Regions from separate parts of the Arthrobacter sp. QXT-31 genome, predicted to be linked through region 2. Evidence: predicted binding sites of a transcription regulator. Region 2 holds the regulator's gene; the other holds the start of a gene.
The links. The regulator LexA, encoded in region 2, represses DNA repair genes until DNA is damaged. The targets are predictions, from matches to a motif close to TCGAACANNTGTTCGA.
Positions count from the first base shown of each region.

Region 1: the regulator LexA is predicted to act here: its motif matches at 6,674-6,689, upstream of BWQ92_RS08420 (HNH endonuclease signature motif containing protein).

Region 1 covers NZ_CP019304.1:1,849,383-1,864,011, forward strand. The annotation lists gene BWQ92_RS08370 (dodecin) at 1-86, shown strand, start outside; gene BWQ92_RS08375 (hypothetical protein) at 157-348, opposite strand; gene BWQ92_RS08380 (helix-turn-helix transcriptional regulator) at 345-1,316, opposite strand; gene BWQ92_RS08385 (aldo/keto reductase) at 1,580-2,401, shown strand; gene BWQ92_RS08390 (aldo/keto reductase) at 2,439-3,410, shown strand; gene BWQ92_RS08395 (hypothetical protein) at 3,448-3,657, opposite strand; gene BWQ92_RS08400 (CDP-alcohol phosphatidyltransferase family protein) at 3,827-4,573, opposite strand; gene BWQ92_RS08405 (aldo/keto reductase) at 4,688-5,518, shown strand; gene BWQ92_RS08410 (GlsB/YeaQ/YmgE family stress response membrane protein) at 5,675-5,938, shown strand; gene BWQ92_RS08415 (hypothetical protein) at 6,053-6,466, shown strand; gene BWQ92_RS08420 (HNH endonuclease signature motif containing protein) at 6,782-8,983, shown strand; gene BWQ92_RS08425 (putative protein N(5)-glutamine methyltransferase) at 9,078-9,905, opposite strand; gene BWQ92_RS08430 (lactonase family protein) at 10,109-11,152, shown strand; gene BWQ92_RS08435 (alpha-amylase family glycosyl hydrolase) at 11,303-14,164, shown strand; gene malQ (4-alpha-glucanotransferase) at 14,204-14,629, opposite strand, start outside.
Region 2 covers NZ_CP019304.1:565,427-580,055, forward strand. The annotation lists gene hisB (imidazoleglycerol-phosphate dehydratase HisB) at 1-583, opposite strand, end outside; gene BWQ92_RS02660 (histidinol-phosphate transaminase) at 642-1,760, opposite strand; gene BWQ92_RS02665 (LysM peptidoglycan-binding domain-containing protein) at 1,838-2,143, opposite strand; gene lexA (transcriptional repressor LexA) at 2,649-3,407, shown strand; gene BWQ92_RS02675 (ATP-dependent DNA helicase) at 3,485-5,551, opposite strand; gene hflX (GTPase HflX) at 5,544-7,121, opposite strand; gene BWQ92_RS02685 (class I SAM-dependent methyltransferase) at 7,535-8,149, shown strand; gene dapF (diaminopimelate epimerase) at 8,130-9,086, opposite strand; gene BWQ92_RS02695 (DMT family transporter) at 9,083-10,054, opposite strand; gene miaA (tRNA (adenosine(37)-N6)-dimethylallyltransferase MiaA) at 10,087-10,986, opposite strand; gene miaB (tRNA (N6-isopentenyl adenosine(37)-C2)-methylthiotransferase MiaB) at 10,991-12,553, opposite strand; gene BWQ92_RS02710 (regulatory protein RecX) at 12,576-13,091, opposite strand; gene recA (recombinase RecA) at 13,207-14,259, opposite strand; gene BWQ92_RS02720 (DUF3046 domain-containing protein) at 14,457-14,629, opposite strand, start outside.

The sequences.
Region 1 (14,629 bases), 1.3 Mb from region 2:
AGGAGATCCGCGGCCACCTCGAGAATGGCCAGGTGGCCGACTGGCAGGTCACGCTCAAACTCGGATTCCGCCTGGAACGGGAGTAGATCCCGCCGCATAGTAACGGAGATCAGTGATGCGGCGCCGGCTGTTGTTCAGCGGCGCCGCATCACTTGCTTAATCCTGGCCGGCAGCGCTGCGCCGCCACACAGTGGGGACCCCGCGGAAGGCGGGAAACACCTGTCCCTCAAAGAAGGCATGGGCCTCGTCCGGCGAGCCCGCGGGTGTCCACATTCCCGACGCCGGGCAGTGGGTTCCGGTGGAAGCTGAGGGCGTCTGGCGTTCCCGGAGCAGTGCGATGCGTTTCATCGTTGAAGGTCATCCTTAGTTTTGGAGGGCGGGAGAAGTTCTCCCCCAAGGCTAGGAAAAGCGGCGCCGGGGCCCAATGGACGAATGGATAAAATACTCTGGTCCTGCTGGGCAGGGGTACAGGAGTTCCGGGTGTCCGCGCCAAGGCTGCCAAGCAGCGCCAGCGCATCCGCTGAAGGCGATCCCGGCTGGGCCGAATAGACGCGGAGCGTCTGGTCGGCGTCGTCCGGCAGCACCAGGTTTTCGAAGTTCAGTTCAAGGTCACCCACCTCGGGGTGGTGAAGGCGCACACTGCCCGCCGAACGGGTGGCCACCCGGTGCCCTGCCCACCACTGGCGGAAATGTTCACTCCGCACTGCCAGCTCCCCCACGAGCTGGTTGGCCTGGGCGTCATTGGGATGCCTTCCGACGTCGAGCCGGAGGGCGCCTGCCGCCTCCGCCGTCACCGTCTTCCAGTCGAGGAACAGCTCCCGCGCCCGGGGGTCAAGGACCAGCCACCGGGTGAGGTTCCGCTCGGCAGACGGCAGCTGCGGGAAGTCCGCAAACAGCAGGAAGGCCATCCGGTTACCGGCCAGGACATCAGTCCTGCGCCCGAGGACAAGGGCTGGCACGTCGCCCACGGCGTCCAGGAGTTGCCGAAGCCCGGACCGGATCGCTTGGACGGGCAGGGGCGACCGCGACGACTCTGCGCAGTGCTGGATGAGGTTCATCATGTGGGCCTGTTCGCCGGCGTCGAGCCTGAGCGCCCGCGCCACTGAATCCAGGACGGCACGCGACGGGTGGATGTTCCTGCCCTGTTCGAGCCTCGTGTAGTAATCCGTGCTGACGTCCGCCAGCCGGGCGATTTCCTCCCGCCGCAACCCGGGCACGCGCCTCGCGCCTGTGCTGCCAACGATGCCCACGTCCTCCGGTTTCAGCCGTGACCGCATTGCCCTCAGGAATTTGCCGAACTCGGCGCTCTGACCCATGGCCTCCATTGTGCCTGCCCCCGCGCACCGTTTCTACAACGTAGGTAGGACTGGTAATCCTAGGAAAAACAGGGAGAGCCATAGCTGCTGACTCCGGAGCCCGGGGTGCATAGGCTCGGAAGGAGCCCCGCGCCCCATCCTGGCGCCTGGCGTACCCAACATCACGGATTATCAAGCCGCACCATAAAGGAGAAGACATGCAGCAGACTCCCGAGCCCACAGTTCACGGGACGGGTACAGGTTCGGTCCCCCAGGCCCTTGAGATCCCGCAGGTCGTCCTCAACAACGGTGTTCCCATCCCGCAGCTGGGATTCGGTGTTTTCCAGGTACCCCCGGAGGAGACGCAGCGGATCGTCGAGGACGCCCTGGAAGCTGGCTACCGCCACATCGATACCGCGGCGGCCTACCGGAACGAGGCCGGGGTGGGCGCTGCGATTGCCGCATCCGGCATCCCGCGCGAGGAACTCTTCATCACCACCAAGCTGCGCAACGGCGAGCAGGCCAATACCCGGGAGGCGTTCGAGAACAGCCTAAAGGCGCTGGGGCTGGACTTCGTGGACCTGTACCTGATCCACTGGCCAGTGCCTTCCCAGGGCCTCTACACCCAGGCCTGGAAAACACTGGAAGAGATCCATGCCACCGGCCAGTCCCGGGCAATAGGCGTCTCAAACTTTCTGGACGAGCACCTTGACGCCGTCCTGGCCGACGCCGACATCGTCCCCGCGGTGAACCAGTTCGAGCTCCATCCGACCTTCCAGCAGGCCCCGCTGGCGGCCACGAGCCGTTCCCACGGGATTGCCGTTGAGGCCTACAGCCCGCTGGGCCAGGGTGCGGATCTGGACGCACCCTCGGTAACAGGCCTCGCAAAGGAACACGGCGCCACGCCCGCCCAGATCGTGCTCGCCTGGCACCTGGCAACCGGCAATATCGTTATTCCGAAGTCCGCCGACTCTGCACGGATGCGGGAGAACCTCGCGGCAGCAGCAATCCGGCTAACTGCGGAGGACGTGGAATCAATCAACGCGCTGGAGGCCGGATCCCGCATTGGCGCTGACCCTGCCGTGGCCGCGTTCTCCCAGCTCTGACCCCGCTTCCCGGCTCCAGCGAAAGGACGAACCATCCATGGAGTACACCCATCTGGGCCGTTCCGGCCTCAAGGTTTCCCGGCTTTGCCTCGGCACCATGAACTTCGGCCCGCAAACCGAGGAATCCGAAGCGCACGCAATCATGGACTCCGCCCAGGAGTCCGGCATCAATTTCTTCGACACCGCCAACGTGTACGGCGGGTCGGACCATCGCGGCTGGACAGAGGAGATCATTGGCCGCTGGTTTGGGAAGGGCGGCGAGCGCCGGGAACGCACGGTGCTGGCCACCAAGCTCTACGGCACCATGACAGACCGGCCGAACGAGTCAAAGCTGTCCGCGCTGAACATCCGGCGCGCCCTCGATGCCAGCCTGAAGCGTCTGCAGACGGATTACATCGACGTCTACCAGTTCCACCACGTTGACCGGAACACGCCGTGGGACGAGATCTGGCAGGCCGTTGAAGTGGCCATCCAGCAGGGCAAGATCCTGTACTCGGGCAGCAGCAATTTCGCTGGTTGGCACCTGGCGCAGGCGCAGGAAGCCGCCGCCCGCCGCAACTACACCGGCCTTGTCAGTGAGCAGTCGATCTACAACCTGCTGACCCGGAACATTGAACTGGAGGTCATTCCCGCGGCCCAGCAATACGGGATCGGGATCATCCCCTGGTCGCCGCTGCACGGCGGGCTCTTGGGCGGGGTGCTCAAAAAGGAGCACGACGGCGTGCGGCGGCTGGCCGGGCGGGCAGCGGAAACGCTGGAAAAGCACCGCGACCAGATCCTGGAGTACGAGGACTTCGCCGGGGAGCTCGGCCATGAACCCGGCGACGTTGCACTCGCGTGGCTGCTACAGCAGCCCGGGATTACCGCACCCATCGTCGGTCCCCGCACGCAGGAACAGCTCGGCGCCGCCATCCGGGCTTTGGACGTGACACTGAACGATGATGCGCTCAAGCGCCTGGATGGCATTTTCCCCGGCCACCGCACCGCTCCGGAGGACTACGCCTGGTAACCCGGGCCGCTTTCTGCCGGGCCCCGGAGTCGCCTGCTTAACGGGCGGGCGGCCGCTGGGGATCCTCCAGGGCAGGCTCGTCAGGCTCGCCGTCACGGCCGGTGGGTGGCCCCGGCTTGTCCTGGGGAGGAACTGCGGGTGCTTCCAGGGGCGGGTCCTCGTTGGGGTCGAACGGAAAGCCTGCGGGTGAATCATTTTCAGGCTGGTCCGGCGGATTCTGCTCCGGATCGGCGGGCGTCTCGCTCATGGTTTAGATCCTTTGCTGTCTCGGAGTAACTGCTGGACGGAAAGGCCCGTGCTCCCGCACGGGCCCGCTCCAAGCATTACCAGCGGCAGTCAACGTAAGTCCATAGTCACCAGGCTCCGCGGCGGGCGCCGACGCCGTTAGGCGGGGCAGTCGCTTCTGCAGGTGCCCCTCAGTTCACCATTTCGGTGCTGGAGTGCCGGCCGGTCCTCTTGCCGTCGCTTTGCTCCAGTTCCACGACGTCCCGGCCAAACGAAGCAGCCAAAGCCACCAGCGCCAGGACAACAGCGGCCATGCCGATTCCACCGGGTACGCCGGGCGTTAGTGCCAACAGCAAGGCGAACGGCTGAAAAGCGCCGATAAGCTTACGCAGCCTCTTCACAGGCAGCGTCCGCTTTAGTTCAGGCCGGAACCATCCGGCGACGACGAATGCGTACCACATCAGCCCGATGGCCAGGACCCACGGGCCCACGGCGGGAACAGCCGCACAGGAGAGCACGAGGACAAGGGCCGCATCAGTCTGGACATCCAGCCGGCCTCCCGCCGGGTTCGCGCACTCCAGCCGCCGTGCAACGGTCCCGTCAACCGCATCAAGAACGAATGCTGCCGCTCCCAGCACCACCAGCGGCATGCCGGGAGCGGTTCCGGTGAGCAGGGCGGGAACGGTTGTCGCCGCACAGCACGCCACCAGGACGGCGCGAAGCAGGGTAACGCGGTCCGCAGCCGTGGTCAGCAGCGGCCTGCGATTGAAAACGGAGGCCGCGGCATTTGCCATCACAACAAATCCGGCGCCCAACGCGGCGAGGAAATACGCTGTTTCAGCTTGGGCAGCGGTCAGGATCCAACTCCCGGACACAAGGAAACAAGCCATGGCAACGGCAACGTCCACCACAGCGCGCCTACTGAGCAAGACCTGCATGTGCCTCCTTGCGCTCATGGCAACAACAGGAGGCCCATTGGCATTCCCGACCTGACCTCGGGAGATAGCAAACGGGTCTGGGCAAACTGGCCCCGATAGGAAAGACTCTTCGGCATGGTACAAGCACCATTAATCGGGCTGAACGACGGCAACCGGATTCCCCAAATCGGCCTGGGCACCTGGCCGCTGAATGACCGGGAGGTGAGTGACGCCGTCGTACGCGCTGCGGAAGCCGGGTACCGGCATATCGATACTGCCGTGCGATACCGCAACGAGGCCGGCGTCGGATCCGGTATCCGGGCCAGCGGCCTGGATCGGAGCGAGTTCTTCATCACCACCAAGCTGGACGGGGAGTTTCAGGGTGGAGACCAGGCCATAGCCGGCCTGGAAGGTTCCCTGAAACGCCTGAACCTGGACTACGTGGACTTGCTCCTGATCCACTGGCCACTCCCCCGCCGCGGAGAATTCATCTCCACATGGAAAACTTTTGAGCGGCTGCAAAGGGAAGGAAAGGTCCGCTCGATCGGCGTCTCGAACTTCAAGCCAGCCCACCTGGAAGAACTGATGTGGGAGACGGATGTTGTGCCGGCCGTGAACCAGATCCAGCTCAACCCCTCGATAACCCGCTCCGCCGACTGCATCTACAACGAGCGGCATGGGATCGCCACAGAATCGTACAGCCCCCTGGGGGCGGGATCTGGGCTGCTGTCGGCCCCTGTACTGGCCAGAATCGCCGGCAAACACGGGCGGACAGTGAGCCAGGTGGTGCTGCGCTGGCACGTCCAGCAGGGTCTCGTAGCCATCCCCAAATCAGCTGACCCCCAGCGGATGAAGGAGAACATTGATGTCTTCGACTTTGCCTTGGATGACGAAGACCTGACCGCCATCAGCACCCTCGATGAAGGCCCCGAGGCGGGTGTGAATTCGGACGTCCAGGGCCATTGAAGAATAGCTCCGGACGCGGGCTTACCGCGGATCCTCCCCGCGGGGCGGCTGGAAGCCGACTGGCAATAAAATAGTAAGCATGATTAGTATTGAGCAGAAGGACGAAGCGTACCCGGCAACCCGGGTAACTCCTTTAGATGAAGAAGGAACGATAAAATGGGTTTTTTCGCATTTCTGATTCTTGGCCTTATTGCCGGAGCCATCGCTAAGGCCATCCTCCCCGGCCGGCAGGGCGGCGGCATTTTCATCACGCTGCTGCTCGGTGTGGTGGGCGCTATTCTCGGCGGCTTCATCGGCAGCGCGCTCTTTGGCGTGGGCGTCAACGAGTTCTTCTCGCTGTCCACATGGCTGCTGGCGATCGGCGGCGCTCTGATTGTCCTGCTGGTCTACGGCATGATTACCAAGCGCACCGCACGCTAGACGGAGCAGTGCGGAAACCGGCTCCGGGAACCTCCGGGGCCGGTTTCCCACCCCCATGGCCCGTACGGGCTGAACCAAAACCGAACAGATCCCCCTAAAGAGCAGGAGATCATCATGAAATCCAAACTTCTCTTCGGCGCCGGAATCGCTGCAGGCTATGTGCTCGGATCGAGGTCCGGCCGGGCAGCGTACGACAAGCTCAAAGCACGGGCCGCAGGAATCTGGGACAGCAAGCCGGTCCAGGACAAGGTCACGGCAGCTACTGAAGCGGTCAAGGAAAAGGCCCCGGAGGTCGGGGACCAGCTGGCGGAAGCCGCGCGCCGGGCGGGAACCGTTCTCGGCTCGGCCATGCACCGCGACACACACTCTGATGCTGCTTCAAGTGGTTCTGCGTCTGCCGGCACTTCTGCGGACAGCTCGCACGTGCCGGCCCACAGCACGCATCCGGAAACGGTGAACCTGGGGACCTCCGACGTGGAGACCGGTCAGGCCGGTGCCACCACCAACGTGAATCCGAATAAACAGTAGCTTCGGCTGCTGAAGCCTGCATCCAAGGCGGTGTGGGCAACAAGCAAAAATGTCAGCCCCCTCTGACAATCTTTTCCTGTGGAAGCTATCGGGGGAAATGCAGGCAGCGTCTCAGGCCGGGCAGCAGTGCCCGGCCTGAGTGCTGCCCCAATGCGCAGCGTCCACGCTTCCGGGCGTCCGGCTTTAGCCGGAACCGGCACCGCCGTTGCGGACACATCTTCGTCCGACGGCGGTGCTGCCGCCTCCCCTGACTTGAAGGCAAGCGTGGCCACGATCACGGCCTTAAATGTCAGTCCCCGCTGACAATCTAGACCTATGGAAGCTATCGGGGAGCATGGAGCGGACATCGCGGGCGGGACTGACGTCTCCGGCCTGAATGCTGCTGCTCCGCTGCGGGGCCGCGGGCTTCACAGCGTGCCGGCCGCGGCTTCCCCGTCCAGCGCCCGTATCGAGGGCACGTCCGACGGCGGCGCTGCGCTGGCAACTGCTGACCTGCGGGCGGGCCTGGTGCTCCTGGATTCCGCAGCCGCTGCGGCGGAGGAAGAGCTCGCCGCAGCCAGTTTCCCTGAAGCAGCCGACTTCGCAGAACTCACAGAACAGCTCTCCCGCCGCATCGAATACCTTCAGCTACAGGCTGCCGCGGCCGTGGAACGGACGCGGGCCGAGGCGATCAGCGCCGCCGAAGCAGCCAATCGCGCGGCCGGCTGGACCACAGGCTGGGGCAATGAACCCGAAACCGCTGCAGCCCCAGACGCTCAGCCCTCCGAGGCCGCCGCCGTCGGCAGCCCTGCTGAGGCCCCGTCTTCCGCTGACCCGCTGACGGTCCCTGCCCGCGCGGTGGCCTGGTCCCCGGCCGACGACGGGTCCCGCAACACGGTTGATTTCCTCCGCACCCGGCTTCGCATCAGCAGCGCCGAAGCACGCCGCAGGCTCGCCCTGGCCGGCGACGTGCTCCCCCGCACCGGACTCGCCGGCCGGCCCATGCCGCCCATACACGAGGAAACCGCGGCCGCGCTCACCGCCGGGATCATCTCCTCCCGCGCCGGCACCATCATCACCACCGCCCTGGACAAAGTCCGCCACATCCCCGATCCAGACGCGCTCGCCAAAATGGAACGCAACCTCACCCAAACCGCGATCGAAAACGACCAGGACTTCCTCACCCGCATCGCCCACCGCTGGATCGACGCCCTCGACCAGGACGGCACCGAACCCTCCGAAGAAAACCTCCGCCACCGCCAAGGCGTCTTCATCCGCCCCAAACGCGGCGGCCTCTACCACCTCGAAATCCACGCCACCACCGACCAATACGAAGTTCTCACCACCGCCATGAACACCGCCACCAACCCCCGCACCACCACACCCGACACCACCAGCGCCGCGGACAATAACGGAAGCGGCGCCGGCAACAACCTCCCCGACGGCGGCGGCAACGACGGCTATGGCGACGGCGAAAACACGGGCAGCGCCACCGCTGTCGACCTGGACGAGGCCTTCAACGCCCCTGCCCCGCTCCCGGATCTGGACCGGCGCACCCTGGCCCAACAACGCCTCGACGGCCTCGTCGGCGCCAGCAAGGCGGCCCTCGCCACCGGAACCCTGCCCGCCACCGGCGGGCTCCGCCCCCAGGTCATGGTCACCGTCTCCTACCAGGACCTCCTCAACAGCATCGAAGCCACCGCAGCCAATGGCCCCCGCTACAACAGAAACCGCGCCAGCACCCGGCCAACAAACAGCCCCGCACCAACAAACGACACCGGGCACACCACCACGAACCAGCCACCAGGCACCCCCGGCTGGCCGGCCACCGGTCCAGCACTCCTGCCGGGCACCTGGCAGGTCAGCCCTCCCGAACCGCTCGCAGCCACCACCCCGGACATCTGCCAAACCAGCGGTCCGGAATCGCCAACGGAAACCGGGCAAACCGGCGACGCCGGATCCTCGCCCGATTCGGCTACCGGCCAGGACAAGTGGCCCGGCGGCGAAAACCAGCCCGCCCCCGCCGACACGCTCTCCGGCATCAACCAGTCAGGCATCAATTCGCCAGGCATCAACTGGGCAAGCGCCGGGTTCAACGGCCAACCCGGCACACCCCCCGGCAGCGGGACCTTCACCTACACCGGCCCCGTCACCGCCTCCACCATCCGCAAAATCGCCTGCGACGCCGACATCATCCCCGTCCTCCTCAGCAGCCAAGGACGCATCCTCGACATCGGCCGCACCACCCGGATCTTCCCGCCCCACATCCGCAAAGCCCTCAACGCCCGCGACCAAGGCTGCGCCTTCCCCAACTGCACCATCCCCGCCACCTGGTGCGAAGCCCACCACATCACCTACTGGTCACAAGGCGGACCCACCAGCACCGACAACGGCGTCCTCCTCTGCACAGCCCACCACCACCTCATCCATAAAGAACAATGGAAAATCCACATCAAAAACGGCACCCCCTGGTTCATCCCGCCACCCCACATCGACCCCCGCCAACAACCCCGACAAAACCACCACCACAAAACATGAACACGCGGAATGACGCCGCGTTGAACGGCGGGCAGAGCCGGCCGGGCTAACGCTGCCACGGGCTGCCGGACGTTAAGTGCAGCCCAGACAGTGCTTACAGCTTGCCGATTACCACTGTTGCGTCCAGTTCAGCTGAGCAGGCGATTCGGGGGCCCAGTCCCCCACCGGCCATGGCCGCCGCAGTAAGAGGTGCCTGTCGCCGGCTGGTCTCGATGAGAAGGTGCCCGCCCGGACGGAGCCAGGCAGCCGCTTCCGCAATCACCCGGCGCTGGATGTCGAGCCCGTCCGGCCCTCCGTCAAGCGACACCCGTGGTTCATGAACGCGGGCCTCACGGGGCATGCTGCCGATGGATGCCGTGGGAACATACGGCGCATTCACCGCGAGAACGTCAACGTTCCCTCTGAGCCGGGCGGGCAGCGCCGCGTACAGGTCACCCTCATGGACCACGCCACCCAAGGGGAGGACGTTGAGGCGGGCACAACGCACGGCGGCGGGGTCGACGTCGGAAGCATGGACCTCAATGCCGGGCCACAGTTCTGCCAGCGCGGCGCCTACGGCTCCGGAGCCGCAGCACAGATCTACAACAACCGGCGCGGCGGACGAAACGGAATCCGCGGACGGCACGGGATCCGCGGGCGCAGTGCCGAGAAGTGAAGCAGCTTCGCGGACCAGCAGTTCCGTCCGGCGGCGAGGCACGAAAACGCCGGGCTCCACCCTGATCCGAAGACCGCAAAATTCAGCCCAGCCGAGAATATGCTCAAGCGGAAAGCCGTCGATCCGCCGCTGCACGGCGCTGATCAGCTCAGCGGGACCATGGCCCGCAGACAGGAGGAGGTCCGCTTCTTCTTCGGCAAAGACGCAGCCGGCGGCGCGCAGCCTGCCGATGACGGTGGAGCGGGAAAATGGCGATTCAACAGGCATGGAGGCGTCCTTCACTTGAATGATGGGCGCTCCGTGCATTCGTCCGGCTAGCCTCGGCGGAGCGGACGGCGGCGGGCAGGGAGAGCCCCAGCTGGCATTGCGTGGATTGTCCTCACCTCCCGGGTAGTGCTGCACTCAAAACTGGCACTGCAAAATTTATGTTATCCGACCCCGGATCCGGCAATTCTTGGCAGGATGGAACGATGACCCACAGCGGAAACCACACCCTTATCTGGACCGGCTCCTACACGGCGGACAGCGGAGGCCACGGAGCAGGCATCGGGGCCGTATCGTCCAGCGCTGACGGGACACTGACCTGGCTCGGGACAGCCGCAAAGGCGGATTCGCCGTCGTTCGTGGCAGTGCACCGCTCACTGCCGATGGTTTACGCCGTCGGGGAGAACGCCAAGACCGTCCAGGCGTACCGGCGCCGCGGAGAGTTCAGCCTCGAACCCGTCGGGGAGCCCTGGCCTGCGGGCGAAGCGGCCTGCCACGTCAACGTCGACCCCCATGGCAAGTTTCTGGTCGTCGCGTGCTGGGGCGACGGCCAGGTATTGCTCTACGAACTGGAGGACGACGGCGGCATCGCCCGCCGCCTTCCGGCGGCGCCATCCAGCGACCCGCACCGGGACGAGCGCCCCAGCCGGGCCCACGCCAGCCTGGTCCTCGCAGACGGACGCATCATGACCACGGACCTGGGCCACGATCTCCTCCGCGTATGGAACCGTGTCCCCGGGACTGGCCTGGTGCTGGACCATGAGCTGGTGCTTCCGAAGGACAGCGGGCCCCGCCACCTGGTGCAGCACCCGGACGGAACGGTCTTTGTGGTCTCCGAGTATTCCATCGAAGTCTTTGCGGTCCGGTCCGCCTCGGCAGCGGGAAAGTTCGAGCTGGCCGGCCAGGGGCCCGCTACGTCCGACGGCGCCAAAGAGGGTGATTCTGCCGCCGAAATTGCGTTGTCGGCGGACGGGCGGTTCGCCTATGTCGGAACCCGGGGAACCAACCGCATCAGCGTACTGGAAGTGACCTCATCCGCAGAGGGCAGCCTGCTCAGCCCGCTGGCCGATGTCCCCAGCGGCGGCGACTGGCCCCGCCACCACCTGGTCCGCGGCGAATGGCTGCACGTGGCCCATGAGCGGTCCCACGACATCACCACCTTCCGGCTGGACACCGCCACGGGTCTTCCGCATGGCCCCGTTCACCGCCTCGTTGCGGGTTCCCCCACGGCCCTGATTGTGGCAAGCTAAGCCGCAATCGACAAAGCCATTACAGCGTCAGTCATTTCCAATACGGCGTCATCACAGGGGGTGGTGGCCGGGCCTGCCTTGGCTGAGTCGGCAGTCTAACGCCGGGCCTCCCCGCCCGGACAAGCAGCGTTGCTTTGCGGAAGGTCTCACATGTTCACCGTCCCTCGCCTCCATCCGTCACGCCGTAACAGCGGGCCCACCAAGCCAGCCCTCGCAACCGTCGCAGCGGCGGGCGCGCTCCTCCTGCTCGCCACATCGGCCCCAGCTGCCCAGGCAGCCCTGCCAACCTCAGCTCCCGCCCAAGCGGCCGTCGCCGGCAAGAGCCCCGCGCCGCCGTCGGACCCCAAACCGTCTGGCACCAAACCCTCCGGCACTAAACCGGGAACAGCGGCCCATTCGCTCCGCGCTCCGGTCTCGGGCGAGAACTTCTACTTCGTCATGGCGGACAGGTTCAGCAACGCCGACGCCGGCAACGACGACGGCGGGCTGGGACCGGATCCGATGGTCTCCGGCTTCGACCCCACCCGCAAGGGCTTTTACAACGGCGGCGACCTGGCCGGCCTGCTCAACAAGATCGACTACATTCAGGGGCTGGGGACCACGGCAATCTGGCTGACGCCGAGCTTCAAAAACAAGGCGGTGCAGCGCGAGGACAACTCCGCCGGCTACCACGGCTACTGGATCACGGACTTCACCCAGATCGATCCGCACCTGGGCACCAACGCTGAGCTGAAAGCGCTTATCGACGAGGCACACTCCCGTGGCATGAAGGTCTACTTCGACATCATCACCAACCACACCGCGGACGTGATCGGCTATAAGGAGGGCGCCCGCACCGGCTACATCTCCAAGGACAAGGAGCCATACCGCACCGCAACGGGCGAACCCTTCGATGACCGGGATTTCGCCGGCAGCGCGGGCTTCCCCAAGCTCGACGCCGGGACCTCCTTCCCGTACACGCCCGTTCTTGATCCGGCGGAACAGAACCTCAAGGTTCCTGCCTGGCTCAACGACCTGACGCTCTACCACAACCGCGGCGACACCACCTTTGCCGGCGAAAACGCCTACTACGGCGACTTCTTCGGCTTGGACGACCTGTTCACCGAGCACCCCACCGTGGTGGCCGGCATGACGGAAATCTACGAGACGTGGATCCGGGACTTCGGCGTGGATGGTTTCCGCATCGACACCATGAAGCACGTCAATGACGAATTCTGGCAGCAGTTCGGTCCGGAGGTCCTGGCCTATGCGAGGGAGCAGGGCAAGGACGAGTTCTTCATGTTCGGCGAGGTCTTCGACACGTCCAAGAGCTTCACCTCCCAGTTCACCACCCGCAACAAGATGCAGGCCGTGCTCGACTTCCCGTTCCAGGATGCAGCCCGGAATTTCGCCTCGCGCAGCCAGGACGCGAAGCAGCTCAAGGACTTCTTCGCCGCGGACGACTGGTACACCGATGCCGATTCCAACGTCTACCAGCTGCCCACCTTCCTGGGGAACCACGACATGGGCCGGATCGGCAGCTTCATCAGCACCGACAACCCGGACGCGGATGACGCCGAACGCGTGGCCCGCGACCAACTCGCCCATGAGCTGATGTACTTCTCTCGCGGAAACCCGGTGGTCTACTACGGCGACGAACAGGGCTTCACCGGCCCCGGCGGGGACCAGGACGCCCGCCAGACGCTGTTCGCCAGCAAGGTGCCTGACTACCTCGATGACGACCTGCTCGGCACCACCGCCACGCACGCCACCGACAACTTCAATCCCGGGCATCCCCTGTACGCCAAGATCAGCGAGCTCGCGGCGCTGGCCAAGGAGCATCCCACACTCCGGAACGGGGCGCACCAGAACCGGTACGCCTCCGACGGGGCAGGCATCTACGCGCTTTCCCGCACGGACGCCACGGACCAGCGCGAGTACGTGGTGGCGCTGAACAACAGCGAGGAACCGCAGACTGCCGCTTTTCCCACGTACATCGCCAAGCGCAACTACAGCCTCATCTACGGCGATGCCGCCGGCGAATCCAGAACTTCCGCCGACGGCAAGTTGACCGTCACAGTGCCGCCGCTTTCCGCCGTCGTCTACCAGTCCTCCGGCCGGATTCCCCGTGAGAAGACGCCGCCTGCCGTCGCGCTGCAGCCCCCGGCCTCCGCGGCCGCCACGGGCACGTCCGCCGGAGACAACGGGCGGATCCAGGTGACGGCGGACGTCCACGGCAGCTCGTTCTACGAGGTCACCTTCGAGGCCAGGATGCCCGGCGGCCAGTGGGAGCGCGTGGGCACCGACGACACCGCACCCTACCGCGTGTTCCACGACGTCACGGCGCTCGATCCGGGCACTGCGGTGGAGTACCGCGCGGTCGTCCTGAACAATGCAGGCCGCTCGTCGGTCAGCGCTGCCCGCTCCGCCGTGGTGCCGGACCCGGTGCTGACCATCCAGCAGCCTGCCGAGGGCAGCACCGTGGAGGGAGACGTGGAAGTGGTGGCCACGGCGGATCCGGAAAGGGCAAGCCGCGTGGTGCATTTTGAGCGCAGTATCGCGGGCGGACCATGGACGGCCATCGGATCCAATGATGAGTCGTCGCCCGCCTACACGGTCATCGACGGCCTGGCGGCGCTGGACCTCGCCGATGGAACCGAAGTGCGGTACCGGGCAAAGCTCAGCGGATCAAGCGTGGTGAGCGACGTACGGACGGTGGTGGTCGGCGCCACGCCGCAGCCCGACTCGGTCACCGTGGCGGGAAGCCTGAACAGCGAGATGGGCTGCCCGGGTGACTGGCAGCCCGAGTGCAGGGCCGCATTCCTGGCCTTCGATCCGGCTGACCGCCTGTGGAAGCTCACGGCCGACCTTCCGGCCGGCCGGTACGAATTCAAGGCCGCCATCAACGGCTCCTGGACTGAGAATTACGGCCAGGACGGCGCCCTGAACGGCTCCAACATCGTGCTGGATCACGACGGCGGCCCTGTCACCTTCCGGTACAGCCACACCACGCACCTGATCACGGCCGGCTAGGGACCGGGGCTCCCGCCTGCCGGGCGGGAGCCCCGGACGTCACTGCCGCATTGCGTCTTCGACAGCCGAGAGCAGGGAGTTGAACCGCTCGTCTTCCTCCAGGCTGTCGATCAGCACGGGGTCCCCGTCGGAGTTGGCCAGCGGCACCTGCCAGTTGGGGTACTGGGCCGAGGTGGTCCCGGGCTGGTTCTGCACCCGGCGTTCGCCGACCGCGTCCACCAGCGCCACGCCGAGAAGGACCGACGGGGTTTGCGCGAGCAGGCGGTGCAGGGCCTCGATCCGCTCCTGTTCGCTGCCGGCATCGCCGGACGGAAGCAGGCCCCGCTGCCTGAGCAGGTCCATCATTTTCTCCAGCTTGGCATTGTGCTCCAGGCGCTCGTCCTCGGCCGAGCGCTGCAGCAGCCCCAGCTCGTTGCGCAGCGTCACGTGGTCCCCGGCGAGGTAGCCGGCGGTTGGCGGGAGGTC
Region 2 (14,629 bases):
CCGGCTCGACTGCGGCGCGGAGCGCCCGGGCGAAGGCCTTGAACTGGGCTTCGACGATGTGGTGCGGATCGCGGCCGGCGATGACGTTCATATGCAGGCAGATGCCGGCGTGCAGCGTGATTGCCTCGAACACGTGCCGGGTCAGCGATCCCGTGAAGTGCCCGCCGATCAGGTGGTATTCCTGCCCGGCGGGCTCGCCGCCGTGCACCAGGTAGGGCCGGCCGGAGACGTCGACCACGGCGTGTGCCAGGGCTTCATCCAAGGGCACGGTGGCCTCACCGAAGCGGCGGATGCCCGCCTTATTGCCCAGGGCGGTGCGCAGGACCTCGCCGAAGGTGATGGCCACGTCCTCGACGGTGTGGTGCACGTCAACGTGGGTGTCGCCGGTGGCCTTGACGGTCATGTCGATCAGTGAGTGCTTGCACAGCGCGGTCAGCATGTGGTCATAGAAGGGGACCGAGGTGCTGATGTCCGACACTCCGGTGCCGTCGAGGTTGATCTCCACCAGCACGGAGGATTCGCTGGTCTCGCGCTCCATGCGGGCAGTCCGGGCCTCGGCAGCCTTGATTCCGGTGTCGCTCATGGTGATAGATGTCCTTTGACGAGGATGGGGGCGGACCAGTCATGGTCCATATTCAAGTTTAGGCCGGAAGTGCGGCCTGCCTGGCCAGGATGCTTTCCAGCGCCTCCAGGAAGGCTGTGGTTTCCGTCTCAGTGCCGGCGGTGACCCGCAGGTGGCCGGCGATGCCGACGTCCCGGACGAGCACCCCGGCATCCAGCAGCTCCTGCCAGACCTCATGGGGCTTTTCCAGACCGCCGAAGAAGACGTAGTTGGAATCGGATGCCGCCGGCCGCAGCCCCATCCGCGTCAGCTCGGCGACAATCCGGTCGCGCTGGCGCTTGATGTCCTGCACATCCGCCATGAGCGCCTCCCGGTGCTGCAGCGCCGCGAGGGCGGTTGCCTGCGTGACGGCCGAGAGGTGATATGGCAGGCGCACCAGCCGGAGGGCGTCGGTCACCTCCGGCGCCGCGGCCATGTAGCCGAGGCGGGCACCGGCCAGGGCGAACGCCTTGCTCATGGTCCGGGAAACGATGAGCCGCTCCCGGCCCGGCAGCAGCGTCAGGGCGCTGGGCGTGCCGTCGTGCGCAAACTCGTGGTAGGCCTCGTCCACGACCACGACAGCCTGGCTTTCCTCACCTGCCTCGTAAACGGCTTCGACCACATCCAGGCCCAGGCCGGTACCGGTCGGGTTGTTGGGTGAACACAGGAAGACGATGTTGGGCTGGAGTTCGCGCACCTGGCTGGCGGCGGACTCGGCGCTGAGGCCGTAGTCATCGGCGCGCTTGCCGGCGATGTACGCGGTGTCCGTGCCGCTGGCGAGGAGCGGGTACATGGAGTACGTCGGGGGAAAGCTCAGCAGCGTGCGGCCGGGGCCGCCGAAGGCCTGAAGGATCTGCTGGAGGACCTCGTTGGAGCCGTTGGCTGCCCAGAGGTTGTCCGGGCTGAGTCCGTGGCCCAGGTACTCCGCCAAGGCTTCCCGAAGTTCCGTGAATTCGCGGTCGGGGTAGCGGTTGAGCCCGGCGGCGGCCTCGCTCACCGCCGCGGTGATGGCCGCCCGCACGTCGGCGGGCACGCCATGGGTGTTCTCGTTGACGTTGAGCAGGATCGGCACATCCAGCTGCGGGGCGCCGTAAGGGCTCAGCCCCTTCAGGTTGGTCCGCAGGGGCAGTCGGTTCAGTCGCTCAAGCTGGTCAGTCACCAAGACAGTTTAAGGAACCCGGAGGGCTGGCCGGAAACTGTGACGGCTGAGGCACCCCTGCCCCACTTCTGGCCGCCTTATTTCCGGGGCACGAACAGCTGCTGGCCTGGCATGACCTTGCCTGCCTGGAGATCGTTGAGCCGGACGATGTCCGCGATGACATCCCGGGGATCACGGTCCGGATCCACCTTTCCGGCGATGGCCCAGAGGGACTCACCGGGCTGCACCGTGACCGAAACCGCCGGGGTGACGGTCAGCCCGCTGGCATTGTCCGCCGCCTTGGCCGGGGAGTTCAGGAGCCCTGCCAGGGAAAGAATGAGGGCGGCGAGCAGGACAAGCGGCAGGCCGATCAGGACAATGCGGCCGCGGCGCGTGAGCCGCAGGCGCGGCGGCTTGCCCGGGCGGGATGCGGCACCGGACTTGGCCGGGACGGCGTGCTTACCACTGTCCCGGGAATCTGCGAACCGGGCTGCTGGTAAAACGGCGCTCGGTGAAACGGCGCGCGGTGAAGCTGCGTGCGTTGAACCGGCGTGCGGTGAAGCGACGTGTGTTGAAGCTGACATGGCGTGAGCCCTCCTGGACCAAGTTGTACTGCCTCGCGGTTGTACTGCCTCGCGTTCGAACAAACAGTTCGAACACCGGGCCGACAAGCGAGCCTAACTAGAACACATGTTCGAACTTTGCTTTTCCTAGTTTTAGCACCTATCAACGAATTAAGTCGAGACTCGCTAGAACAAATGTTTGAAAAAGCTGTATGGCTGGCCTACGTTGGAAATCACAGAACAACCACATCTGCAGTTGATCAGCAGGGTCTGACATTTTTCAGGCCGGAAGTTCCCGGCCACTGCAGCTACCGCGGCCGGGAGGAACGGAAAGGCGTTGGCGAACATGGCAGCACAGGCCTCTGACGGCAAGGCTCCCCAGCGCAGCCCGCGGTCTCAGCGGACCCCTAAGGGACTCACAGTCCGGCAGAAAAAGATTCTGGAAACCATCCAGCGGTCAGTGAACGAGAACGGCTACCCGCCGTCGATGCGTGAAATCGGCGACACCGTCGGCCTTGCGAGCCTGTCCAGCGTCACCCACCAGCTCTCCCAGCTGGAGAAGCTCGGCTACCTGCGGCGTGACCCCAAACGGCCCCGCGCCATGGAAGTCCTGATGCCGCTGACCCTGGATGCGGGGGCAGCAAAGCCCGGCGGCGCGGACAAGGCCTCCGCCCTGAGTCCGGCAGGCACAGCCGCAGGCGCAACGGTGACAGAACTGCCCAGCGCCATGGACACGGCCATGGTGCCGTTGGTCGGCCGGATCGCCGCCGGCGGTCCCATCCTCGCGGACCAGATGGTGGAGGACCTGATGCCGCTGCCCCGCCAGCTGGTGGGACACGGCGAACTGTTCATGCTCAGGGTCGCGGGCGATTCCATGGTGGACGCCGCCATCTGCGACGGGGACTGGGTTGTGGTCCGCAGGCAAAGCGACGCCGTCAACGGTGACATCGTCGCCGCGCTGCTCGACGATGAAGCCACGGTCAAGACCTTCCGGCAGCGCGACGGCCACACCTGGCTGCTCCCGCAGAACACCCAGTACGAGCCCATCCTGGGCGACCACGCTGTGGTCATGGGCAAGGTGGTTTCCGTACTCCGCTCGCTGTAGCACCGGTCGCAGTAGCCCACGTAAGCTGCGGCAAGAACTCCATTGGCCCCGGGCAGCATCAGCAGCCCGGGGCTTCGCTATGCCTGCGCGCCGGCCAGCCGTTCCAGTGCGGCGACTGCGGTCTTCCGGTCCGTCGTGGGCCAGAACGGCGGCAGCGCGGCGCGCAGGAATCCGCCATAGCGTTCCGTGGACAGCCGGGAATCCAGCACCGCAACCACCCCCTTGTCATTCGTGGACCGGATGAGCCGTCCCGCCCCCTGGGCAAGCCTGATGGCCGCGTGCGTGGCCGATACCGACATAAAGCCGTTGCCGCCGGCCTGGGCGACGGCCCGGGACCGCGCGGTCATCAGCGGATCGTCCGGCCGCGGGAAGGGAATCCTGTCGATCACCACCAGGCGGCACGATCCGCCCGGCACGTCGACGCCCTGCCACAGTGACATCGTGCCGAACAGGCAGGTGTCCGGTTCGTCGGCGAACTGCTTCACCAGCGCCGTCATGGTGGATTCGCCCTGGCAGAGAATGCTCACATCCAGCCGCATGCGCAGGGCATCTGCCGCTTCCTCCGCGGCGCGCCGGGAGGAGAACAGACAGAGTGCTCCCCCGCCGGACGCGCGAATCAGTGACTCGAGCTCGTCGAGCGCCTCTGGCGACGTGCCGCGGCCGGGCTTCGGCAGGTGGCCTGCCACGTACAGGATGCCCTGCCGGGGATAGTCGAAGGGCGAACCCACGTCGACGCCGGTCCAGCTGGGCGCGCCGTCGCCCACCAGGCCCAGGCCGCCTGCGGCGGGTTCGAAGGCGGAGCCGATGGCGAGCGTGGCCGATGTGAGCACGACAGTATGCCCGGCGAACAGGCCTTCCCGGAGCCGGCCGGCCACGCTCAGCGGCGCGATATTGATCAGTGCCGGGGCGGTCTCGTTGGGCGCCGAGTATCCCTGCTGGGGGTCAAACGTGCTGTTCCGTGAGAACCAGACCACCTCGCGGTTTTCCCGCGCGGCGATGAGCCGTTCACACAGCTCCAAAATCACCAGCAGGCGGGACCGCGCAAGCTGCCGCCCGCCGTCGGCCGTTGTGTTGCTGTCCCCCTTGGAATCAGACAGCGCCGCACGGCAGGCCTCACGAAGCTGGTCCACACAGTCCAGCTGTTCATCGTTCAGGCCGTTCGGCAGGAGGCCGCCCGGCACTCCGGCAAGCGCCACCTCGAGGTTGGCGGCCGCCGAGTTGAGGGCGTCAACGGTAATTCCCGTGTGCTTGCGGGCACCGGACGCCGCGGCATGGACCATTGCCACTGACAGCTGCCCCGATACCGCGCCCGTCACCCGGTCCTGGAGTTCGTGGGCCTCGTCCACCACCACGACATCGTATTCGGGCAGCACAGCCAGCCCTTCGAAGGCGCTGACCGCCAGCATGGCGTGGTTGGTCACCACGACGTCGGCTTCCGCGGCGTTGTGGCGGGCAAGTTCGCTGAAGCACTCTTCGGCGAGCGGGCATTTCTGCGAGCCGAGGCATTCCATGGACGTGACGGACACCTGCCGCCAGGCCCTGTCGGTCACGCCGGGAAGCAGCTCGTCACGGTCGCCGGTGGTGGTCTGTTCGGCCCATTCGCGGAGCCGGACCACCTCCTTGCCGAGCTGTGATGAAGGGCCGCCCACCGCCGCGGCGAAATGCGGGACGCTGGTGTCCTCGCCCAGGGAGAAGAGCTGGCCCTCCGAGGGTTCCTCGCTGGGAAAGCCGCCCTCCAGCTTGTGCCGGCAGACGTAGTTGGCACGGCCCTTGACCAGCGCCACCTTTACGGGCCGGTCGAGTGCCGGTTTGAGGCTTTCCAGCAGACGGGGAAGGTCCCGGCCCACGATCTGGGTCTGCAGGGCCAGGGTAGCGGTGGACACGAGCGCCGGCTTGTCGCTCTCCAGCGAGTGGGCGATGAGCGGGATCAGGTAGGCCAGCGACTTGCCGGTACCCGTGCCGGCCTGGACCAGCAGGTGGTCACCCGTTTCGATTGCGCGAGCCACCTGCCGGGCCATCTCATGCTGGCCGGTGCGGCTTTGGCCGCCCATGCCTGCCACGGCACGGTCAAGCAGCTCGACCACGCGCTGCTCGCCGGCCGTGGCATCCGCTGGGGCTGCCGCACCCGCCGCCCCGTCAGTCATCGGTGCTGAAGGATTCCAGTTCAGCCGCAAGGCCTTCCCGGACCATGACCACAGCGCGCGTGCCGCCCTCCTCGTGATCCATGCTCAGGATCTCCGCGTCGGAGTCGTGCAGCTTGCTGATCAGATCGCCGCGGTGGTACGGGACGAGGAGCTGCATCTTGACGTTCGGCCGCGGGATGGAGTCGCTGATCGCCTTGAGCAGCTCGGAGATCCCCTCGCCGGTACGTGCCGAAACCACGACGTGCCGCGGTTCGCGCTGCTTGAGCCGCTCCACCACGAAGGGGTCGGCGGCGTCGGCCTTGTTCAGGACGATGATCTCGGGCACCTTGCGGGCATCCACCTCGGCGAACACCGAGCGCACGGCCGCGATCTGGCCCTCCGGGTCCGGGTGGGACACGTCCACGACGTGCAGGATCAGGTCCGCATCCGCAACTTCCTCGAGGGTGGAGCGGAAGGCCTCCACCAGCTGGGTGGGAAGGGAGCGGACGAAGCCCACGGTGTCGGCAAGCGTGTAGCCCACGCCGTCAGCCGTCTCGGCCTTGCGGACGGTGGGGTCGAGGGTGGCGAACAGGGCGTTCTCCACCAGGACACCGGCGTCGGTCAGGCGGTTCAGCAACGAGGACTTGCCGGCGTTGGTGTATCCGGCGATGGCCACCGAGGGCACCTCATTACGACGGCGGTTGGCCCGTTTGGTCTCCCGTGCCGGCTTCATCGCGGCGATCTCGCGCCGCAGCTTGGCCATCCGGGTGCGGATCCTGCGGCGGTCCAGTTCGATCTTGGTTTCACCGGGACCACGGGAGCCCATGCCGGCGCCTGCGCCGCCCACCTGGCCACCGGCCTGGCGGGACATGGATTCACCCCAGCCGCGCAGGCGCGGGAGCAGGTATTCGAGCTGTGCCAGCTCCACCTGGGCCTTGCCTTCGCGGCTCTTGGCGTGCTGGGCGAAGATGTCGAGGATGAGCGCCGTGCGGTCGATGACCTTCACCTTGACGATGTCTTCAAGGCCACGCCGCTGGGACGGGGCGAGTTCGGCGTCCACCACCACGGTGTCGGCGCCGGTGGACATAACGACGTCCTTGAGCTCCAGGGCCTTGCCCGCCCCGAGGAATGTTCCAGGGTCCGGCTTGGCGCGCCGCTGGACGAGTCCGTCGAGGACTTCCGAGCCGGCTGTTTCCGCCAGCGCGGCGAGTTCACGCAGCGAGTTTTCGGCGTCGGCGAGCGTGCCTTCGGTCCAGAGTCCGGCGAGGACTACGCGCTCCAGGCGCAACTGCCGGTATTCGACTTCGGTGACGTCTTCAAGTTCGGTGGAAAGCCCGGCCGTGCGGCGCAGTGCCCGGCGTTCCTCGAGATCCTGCTGGTCGCCGTCGAACGCGCTGTGCTCTTCGGAGAGCTGCGAGATGGCCTGCGCCTTGCCCAGGACGCCCTGGCTGTCCGTGCGGCTGCCATTGGCAGGCGCGGCATTCTTCGCCGGGATGTCCTTGGCGAGGATCCGGTCGATAACAGCCTGGATTTCCTCAGGACTCATGTCCTGGGCGGCCGGGTCGGATCCTGGGTTTTGCTGATTCGTCATGTTCTCCTTTGAAGGTTCTGCATCTTCAGAATAGTGCTGATTGCCGCCCTTGGCTGCGGTATTCGCGCTGGGCTGACTGCGAGGGGTCATGGAGGTGCTCCTGACATGCCGGCAGCGGAAGACGCTGGACGGCGGGAAGTGGACTGATCGAGTGCTGTGTGGGCTGCGCTGGGCCGTTTGAAGCTGAGCTGTTTCAGCTGAGCTTCTTTAGGCTGCGCCATGGCGGAAGGTGGTACACCTGCATCGCGCGAGTGGGACGCCCCGGGCCGGTACCGGCGGCTGAAAGCCGCGGGCAAAGAAAGCCGGCTACTCAAAAATCAGGAACATGCCCTCTAGGATAGCAGAACACCGTTATCGCTTTTCGCATCCGCCCGGTTTCCCATCAGGCGGGCAGCCCACTAATCTGGCCAGTTATGGAGTCTGCCCATTATTTCAGCGCCTCACCTGCGGGGCCATTCACCCGCAAGCCCCTCACAGTGGAACTGGCCGGTGAAACGCGGAAGCTGCAGACCTCATCGGGCATCTTCAGCCCCGACGGCATCGACAAGGGAACGGCCATCCTCCTGGCCGAGGTTCCCCCTCCCGCACCCCAGGGGAACCTGCTCGACATCGGTTGCGGCTGGGGACCCATCGCCCTGACCATGGCGCTGCGCGCCCCGCACGCGCACGTCTACGCGGTCGACGTCAACGAGCGGTGCATCGCCCTTACCAACGGGAATGCGGAGCTGCTGGGGCTAGGCAACGTCACGGCCAGCACGCCGGACGAAGTGGACCCCGAGATTCGTTTCGACACCATCTGGTCCAACCCGCCGATCCGGATCGGCAAGGATGAACTCCACACCCTGCTGCTGCTGTGGCTGCCGAGGCTGGCGCCGGGCGGTTCTGCATGGCTGGTGGTGCAGAAGAACCTGGGCTCGGATTCACTTCAGCGCTGGCTGGCCGAGGTGCTGGATGATTCCTTCACGGTGACCCGGGAAAGCACATCCAAGTCGTTCAGGATCCTGCGGGTCAGGAAAGCGTCCCGGTAGCAACGATCGTTGCCGGGCCGCTGAGTTCAACGTGCTCGCGGCCGCCGGCAACGGTGAAGAACTTCACGCCCACGACGCCGCCCGGAACCTTTACCTGCCAGGCGTCCGGGGCGCCTTGCCCGGCCCAATGGCGGATGGCCACCGCCGCCGCACATGCGCCGGTGCCGCAGGACTGCGTTTCACCGACGCCGCGTTCGTGGACGCGCATGGTTACGGTGCCCACACCGTCGTGCACCAGAGGCTCCGCCGGAACAACGAACTCGACGTTGGTGCCATTGGCCGGGGTCGGGTCGACGTGCGGGGCGGTGAAGAGCTGGGTGTCCTGGAGTTCGGACAGCTCGGCCAGGGCGACGACGGTGTGGGGGTTACCCATGCTGACCGACAGCGCCGGCCGTGGCACCTCAAGGCCGTCGGCGGTGACCAGCGAGTCCATGGCGCGGGCCGCTGCTTCGTCCGGGAAGATGAACTCCCAGGGGCCCATGTCGACGGCGTAGCCGTCACCTGCGCGGACAATGGTCTTGACCCCGCCGCGGGTGCCGATGGTCAGCGAACCGCCGGCAGGCAGTTCCGCCAGGCCTTCGGCCAGGAGGAAGTGGACAAACACCCGCACGCCGTTGCCGCACATTTCGGACAGCGAACCGTCACCGTTGCGGTAGTCCATGAACCATTCGGCGTCGGGGTTCCCGGCAAGCAGCTGACGGCCCTCGTCCAGGAGCCGGGACGGGACGGCGCGGATCAGGCCGTCCCCGCCGATGCCGCGGTGGCGGTCACACAGCTGGGCCACCTGCTCCGCAGAGATGGCGTGCACGCCTTCCGGGTCAGCGACCAGGACGAAGTCGTTGCCAGTGCCATGGCCCTTGGAGAACCGCAGTCCGCTCAGTGTCGAACCCCCGGTGGTGGCGGCGGGCCGGACTGTTTCTGCAAGGGTCTCATTCATGATTCAAGGTTACCCGGCTGCCGTCGGCGCCAGGAAAACGGCCCGGAGCTCCCGCGCTGGCCGCGGGCGCTGGTCAGGAGGATGCCGGCAATGACAATCACACCCCCTGCTATCTGGGCCATGGAGTAGGGATGCCCGGAGAGGATCGTGAACAGGGCGGTAAAGACGGTGATGAGATTTAGGAACACACCGGCATTGCCGGCCGGGATGACTGTCAGGGCCCGGTTCCAGAGCAGGTAGGACAGCACCGACGGGAAGACCGCGATGAATGCCAGGGAGGTGATGGCGCCCTGGGTGGCTGGCAGGGCAGGACCGCCGGCGGCGAGGCTGAGCGGTGTGAGCACAACAACGGTGATCGCGGCCTGCGCGGCTGTGGCAGTTATCGGGGGCAGCGGCGGGGCCAGGCGTCCGGTGATCGTGTAGGCGGACCATGCTGCAATGGCCGCGATCATGAACAGCTCACCGGCCCCGAATCCCACCTGCAGCAGCTTGCCGGCGTCACCGTTGCTCAGAACGAGGAGCACCCCGATCAGCGCGATCAGAACGCCGCCAACAGCCCTGCCAGTCAGGCGTTCACGTAGGCACGCGGCAGCTGCCAAGGTAATGAGTGCCGGGTTGAAGGCATTGATGAGGGAGGCGCTGAATGGATCCGTGTGTTCCAGGGCCGTGTACAGAAGCAGGTTGTAGCCCAGCAGCCCGAACACGCTGAGCGCGACCAGCCACGGCCAGGCGGCCAGTACCTGGCGCCATTGCGGACGTTCCACCATCTGGGCGATGGCGAGCAGCGGAACCACGGCGAGCGACCAGCGCAGGAGGACGAGGCTAAGGGGGTCGATGCTTTCCACTGCGCCGGCCCCGACAACGTAGTTGCCGGCCCAGAACAGCGTTGCCCCCAGCAGCGAGGCGATCGCAACCGTCAGGGACCGCCGCGAAGCGCGCTTGGGTTTGGTGCCGACGGCGAGGGTCATGTGAGTCTTTCTTCCGGTGTGTTGGTGCCGGCTCAGCGGCAGAGGGCTGCTGCCTTTGCAGCCAGCCCGGGGTCCTGCCAATCCAGCCAGGTGATGCGGGGGTCGGCCCGGAACCACGTCAGCTGCCGGCGGGCAAACTGCCTGGTGGCCACGATGGTTTCCTCGGCTGCCTGCGCCACGTCCGCCTCGCCGTCGAGCACTTTAAGGAACTGGGCGTAGCCCAGTGCGCGGGGCGCGGTCTTGCCCCGGCGAAGGCCTTGGGCGTCCAGCCGTTCGACCTCCGCCAGCAGTCCCCGCTCCACCATCCGGTGGACCCGGACGGCCAGCCGGTCCCGCAGCTGCTCGCGGTCCACCTCCAGTCCGATCTGGATGGCCGGCTGATAGTACTCGCGGGTTGGCATGAAGGAGCTGAACGGGCGGCCCGTCAGCTCGAACACCTCCAGCGCGCGGATGATGCGCCGGGCGTCGCCGAGGCGCCCCGCGGAGACGGGATCCACCGCCTGGAGGCGGTCCAGCAGCGCCCCAGTCCCGGCCTCGGCGTTCTCCCGCTCAAGCCGGGCACGGATGTCCGGATTGGTCCCCGGAAAGTCCAGCACGTCAAGGGCGGCGCGCACGTAGAGGCCGGAACCGCCAGCCAGGACGGCGCGCTTTCCGCGGCGGTGGATATCGGCGACGGCGGCCCTGGCCTGCTGCTGGAAGTCGGACACCGAGGCCTCCTGCGTCACGTCCAGGACGTCCAGCAGGTGGTGCGGTACGCCCCGCTGTTCAGCCTCGGTGACTTTGGCGGTGCCGATGTCCATGCCGCGGTAGAACTGCATGGCATCGGCGTTGATCACCTCACCGTCCAGGGAAAGTGCAAGTTCGACGGCGAGGTCGGACTTCCCCGATCCGGTGGGCCCAACGACCGCTATGACGGGGGGCTGACCCGCCACCGGGTCAGCGGCCCCGCGCCGGGATCGACGGCATGCCGAGCGAGACGCCCGTCCCGCCGCCCCCGCCCGCACCGGGTGCCGCCGTACCCGGCGCAGGGGTACCGCAGGAGTCGGCCTGTGCCCTGTCCCAGGCATCGCCCGCACGGGACCGGCGCAGGGAGTAATCGGATGCGCTGGCCGGATCCGCGATCAGGTGGAAGGCGGCCGCTTCGGTGATGGTGACAGTCACGAGGTCGCCGGGCCTCGGGGCGGGAGCGCCGTCCGGAACCGTGAAGTGGACCAGGCGCTGGTCCTGGGAGCGGCCCGAGAGGCGGTGGGTTTCCTCGGACTTGCGGCCGGACTGGGCGGTGACCATGACTTCGACCTGGCGTCCCAGCTGCTTGGCGTTCTCTTCGGCAGCGATGCGGTCCTGCAGTGCGGTGAGGCGCTCAAAGCGTTCCTGCACCACGGCCTTGGGCAGCTGGTCCGGCAGGTCCGCGGCCGGGGTGCCGGGCCGCTTGGAGTACTGGAAGGTGAAGGCGGTGGCGAAGCGGGACTTTTCGACGACGTCCAGCGTTGCCTGGAAGTCCTCTTCGGTCTCCCCCGGGAACCCGACGATGATGTCCGTGGAGATCGCGGCATGCGGCATCTTGGCGCGGACCTTCTCCAGGATGCCCAGGAACTTTGCCGACCGGTAGGAGCGCTTCATGTCCCGCAGCACCTTGTCCGAGCCGGACTGGAGCGGCATGTGCAGCTGCGGCATGACGTTGGGTGTCTCGGCCATGGCATCGATGACGTCGTCGGTGAACGCGGCAGGGTGCGGACTGGTGAAGCGCACCCGTTCGAGGCCCGGGATCTCGCCGCAGGCGCGCAGCAGCTTGGAGAAGGCCTGGCGGTCCCCGAATTCCACCCCGTACGAATTGACGTTCTGCCCGAGCAGGGTCACCTCGATGGCGCCGTCGTCCACCAGCGCCTGGACCTCGGCGAGAATCTCTCCGGGCCGGCGGTCCTTCTCCTTGCCGCGCAGGGACGGGACGATGCAGAAGGTGCAGGTGTTGTTGCAGCCGACGGAAATGGATACCCAGCCGGAGTAGACGGAGTCGCGCTTGGTGGGCAGCGTGGACGGGAAGACGTCCAGGGACTCGAGGATCTCCAGTTGCGCCTCGTTGTTGTGGCGGGCCCGGTCCAGGAGAGCGGGCAGGGCGCCGACGTTGTGCGTGCCAAAGACCGCGTCAACCCAGGGCGCCTTCTTCAGGATGGTGTCGCGGTCCTTCTGCGCGAGGCAGCCGCCCACCGCGATCTGCATGCCGGGGTTTGCAGCCTTGATAGGCGCCAGCTGGCCCAGGTTGCCATAGAGCTTGTTGTCGGCGTTCTCCCGCACCGCGCACGTGTTGAAAACCACGACGTCGGCCTGGCCGCCGTCGGCCGGTATGTAGCCGGCTGCTTCGAGCATGCCCGCCATGCGCTCGGAGTCGTGGACGTTCATCTGGCAGCCGAAGGTGCGCACCTGGTAGGTGCGGTGCTCAACGGCGTCGCCGGTGGGTTCGTTCTCGGTGCCGGTTGCGGGGGAAGGATAGGTCAGACTCACCCATTAAGGGTAACGGGTGCACTCACTCCCAGTGAGCGGTGGCCTCGCTTGTGCCCTCGTAGTCCTCGGCAGTACCGGCGGCAGCGTCCAGGACCTCGCCCACGACCCGGAAGGCCTGTGCGGGCTGGTACCCCTTCCGGGCGAGCATGGAGGCAAGCCGCCGTGTGGTCTTGTCGCGTTCCGCCCGATCTGTGAGGTCCGTTCCCGGCCGCAGCTTGCGTTGCACGAGATGGCGTGCGGCGGCTTCCTCGTCCTCATCGCTCAGCTGCCGCAGTGCGGAGGCCGCCGTGTCGGCGTCAATGCCTTTTTCCGCGAGTTCGCGACGCAGCGCCCCCTTGGCCAGCCTGCGCGACTGCGACCTGCTCCGGACCCACATGTCCGCGAATTCAGCGTCGTCCACGAGCCGGACCTCTTCGAACCGGTCCAGGACGGCGGCGGCAACATCCGCCGGTACGTTGCGTTCGGCCAGCTTGCGTTCCAGCTGGAGCCGGCTCTTGGGTGACGCGGTCAGCTGGCGCAGGACGATGGCGCGTGCCACCGACGCCGGATCAGCTTCCCGGTCCTCGTCAGGCTCCGGGCCGGGTCCTGGAGTGCCGGGTCCTGGAGTGCGGTCCCCTCCGGCCTTTACGAAGGCCGAAGAGGACCGGCGTTTGTTAGAAGCCGTCAACGGCCTTCAGCTTCGGTGAGGCCTCAGCATCGGCGGCGGGCTTGGTTCCCACGCCGAGCTTTTCTTTGATGAGCCGTTCGAGTTCAGCGGCGAGTTCGGGGTTGTCGCGCAGGAAGCGGCGCGAGTTCTCCATGCCCTGGCCGAGCTGGTCGCCGTCGTACGTGAACCAGGAGCCGGACTTCTTGATGATGCCGTGCTCCACGCCCATGTCGATGATGCCGCCCTCACGGGAGATGCCCTGGCCGTAGATGATGTCGAATTCGGCGACCTTGAAGGGCGGGGCCATCTTATTCTTGACGATCTTGGCCTTGGTGCGGTTACCGACGGAGTCGGCGCCTTCCTTCAGGGTCTGGATGCGGCGGACGTCGATGCGCACGGAGGCGTAGAACTTCAGCGCTTTACCGCCGGTGGTGGTTTCCGGCGAGCCGAAGAACACGCCGATCTTTTCGCGCAGCTGGTTGATGAAGATGGCGGTGGTCTTGGTCTGGCTCAGCCGTCCGGTGATCTTTCGCAGGGCCTGGCTCATGAGGCGTGCCTGCAGGCCGACGTGGCTGTCGCCCATGTCGCCTTCGATTTCCGCGCGCGGCACCAGGGCTGCCACGGAGTCGATGACCACGATGTCCAGCGAGCCGGAACCCACCAGCATGTCCATAATCTCCAGGGCCTGCTCACCGGTGTCCGGCTGGGAGACGAGCAGGGCGTCCGTGTCCACGCCGAGCTTGGCGGCGTACTCGGGGTCAAGGGCGTGCTCGGCATCGATGAAGGCAGCGATGCCGCCATTGCGCTGGGCGTTGGCCACGGCATGCAGGGCGACCGTGGTTTTACCCGACGATTCCGGGCCATAGATTTCAATGACACGGCCCCGCGGAAGGCCTCCAATTCCCAGCGCGACGTCCAGTGCGATGGAGCCGGTGGGGATGACCTCGATGGGAGCGCGGGTTTCGTCGCCCAGCCGCATGATCGATCCCTTGCCGAACTGCTTGTCAATCTGTGCGAGCGCTGCTTCAAGCGCTTTTTCACGATCCGGGGCTGCCGCCATGGTTCACACCTCTAATGCTTTCTCGCTTTGGAGGGGCCTGTGCGGCCCTTTGTCTGTCATCACCGACGCTAGCGCCACCCGCTGACATTGTTGCCGGGCAGGCGCGCGTATGTGGATAACCCGCTGCCAAAAAGCATAGTCGCACCCGAACAGATATTCGAACAATCGGTCGGCGTGTCAGCGGCGGGGTCGAGTTTCTAGACCAGGTCTGGCCCGGACTGGCGTGGTTTGATGTCGCGGCCAAGGCGGCGCTCCTCAGGGACGTCCTGCACATCGCACACCGCCAGCCAGATGTCGCGGGGGTTGACGCCTGCGGCCAGGGCCTGGGCTGCCGTCCGGCCGCCGACTCCCGCAAGGACGAGGGAGCCGC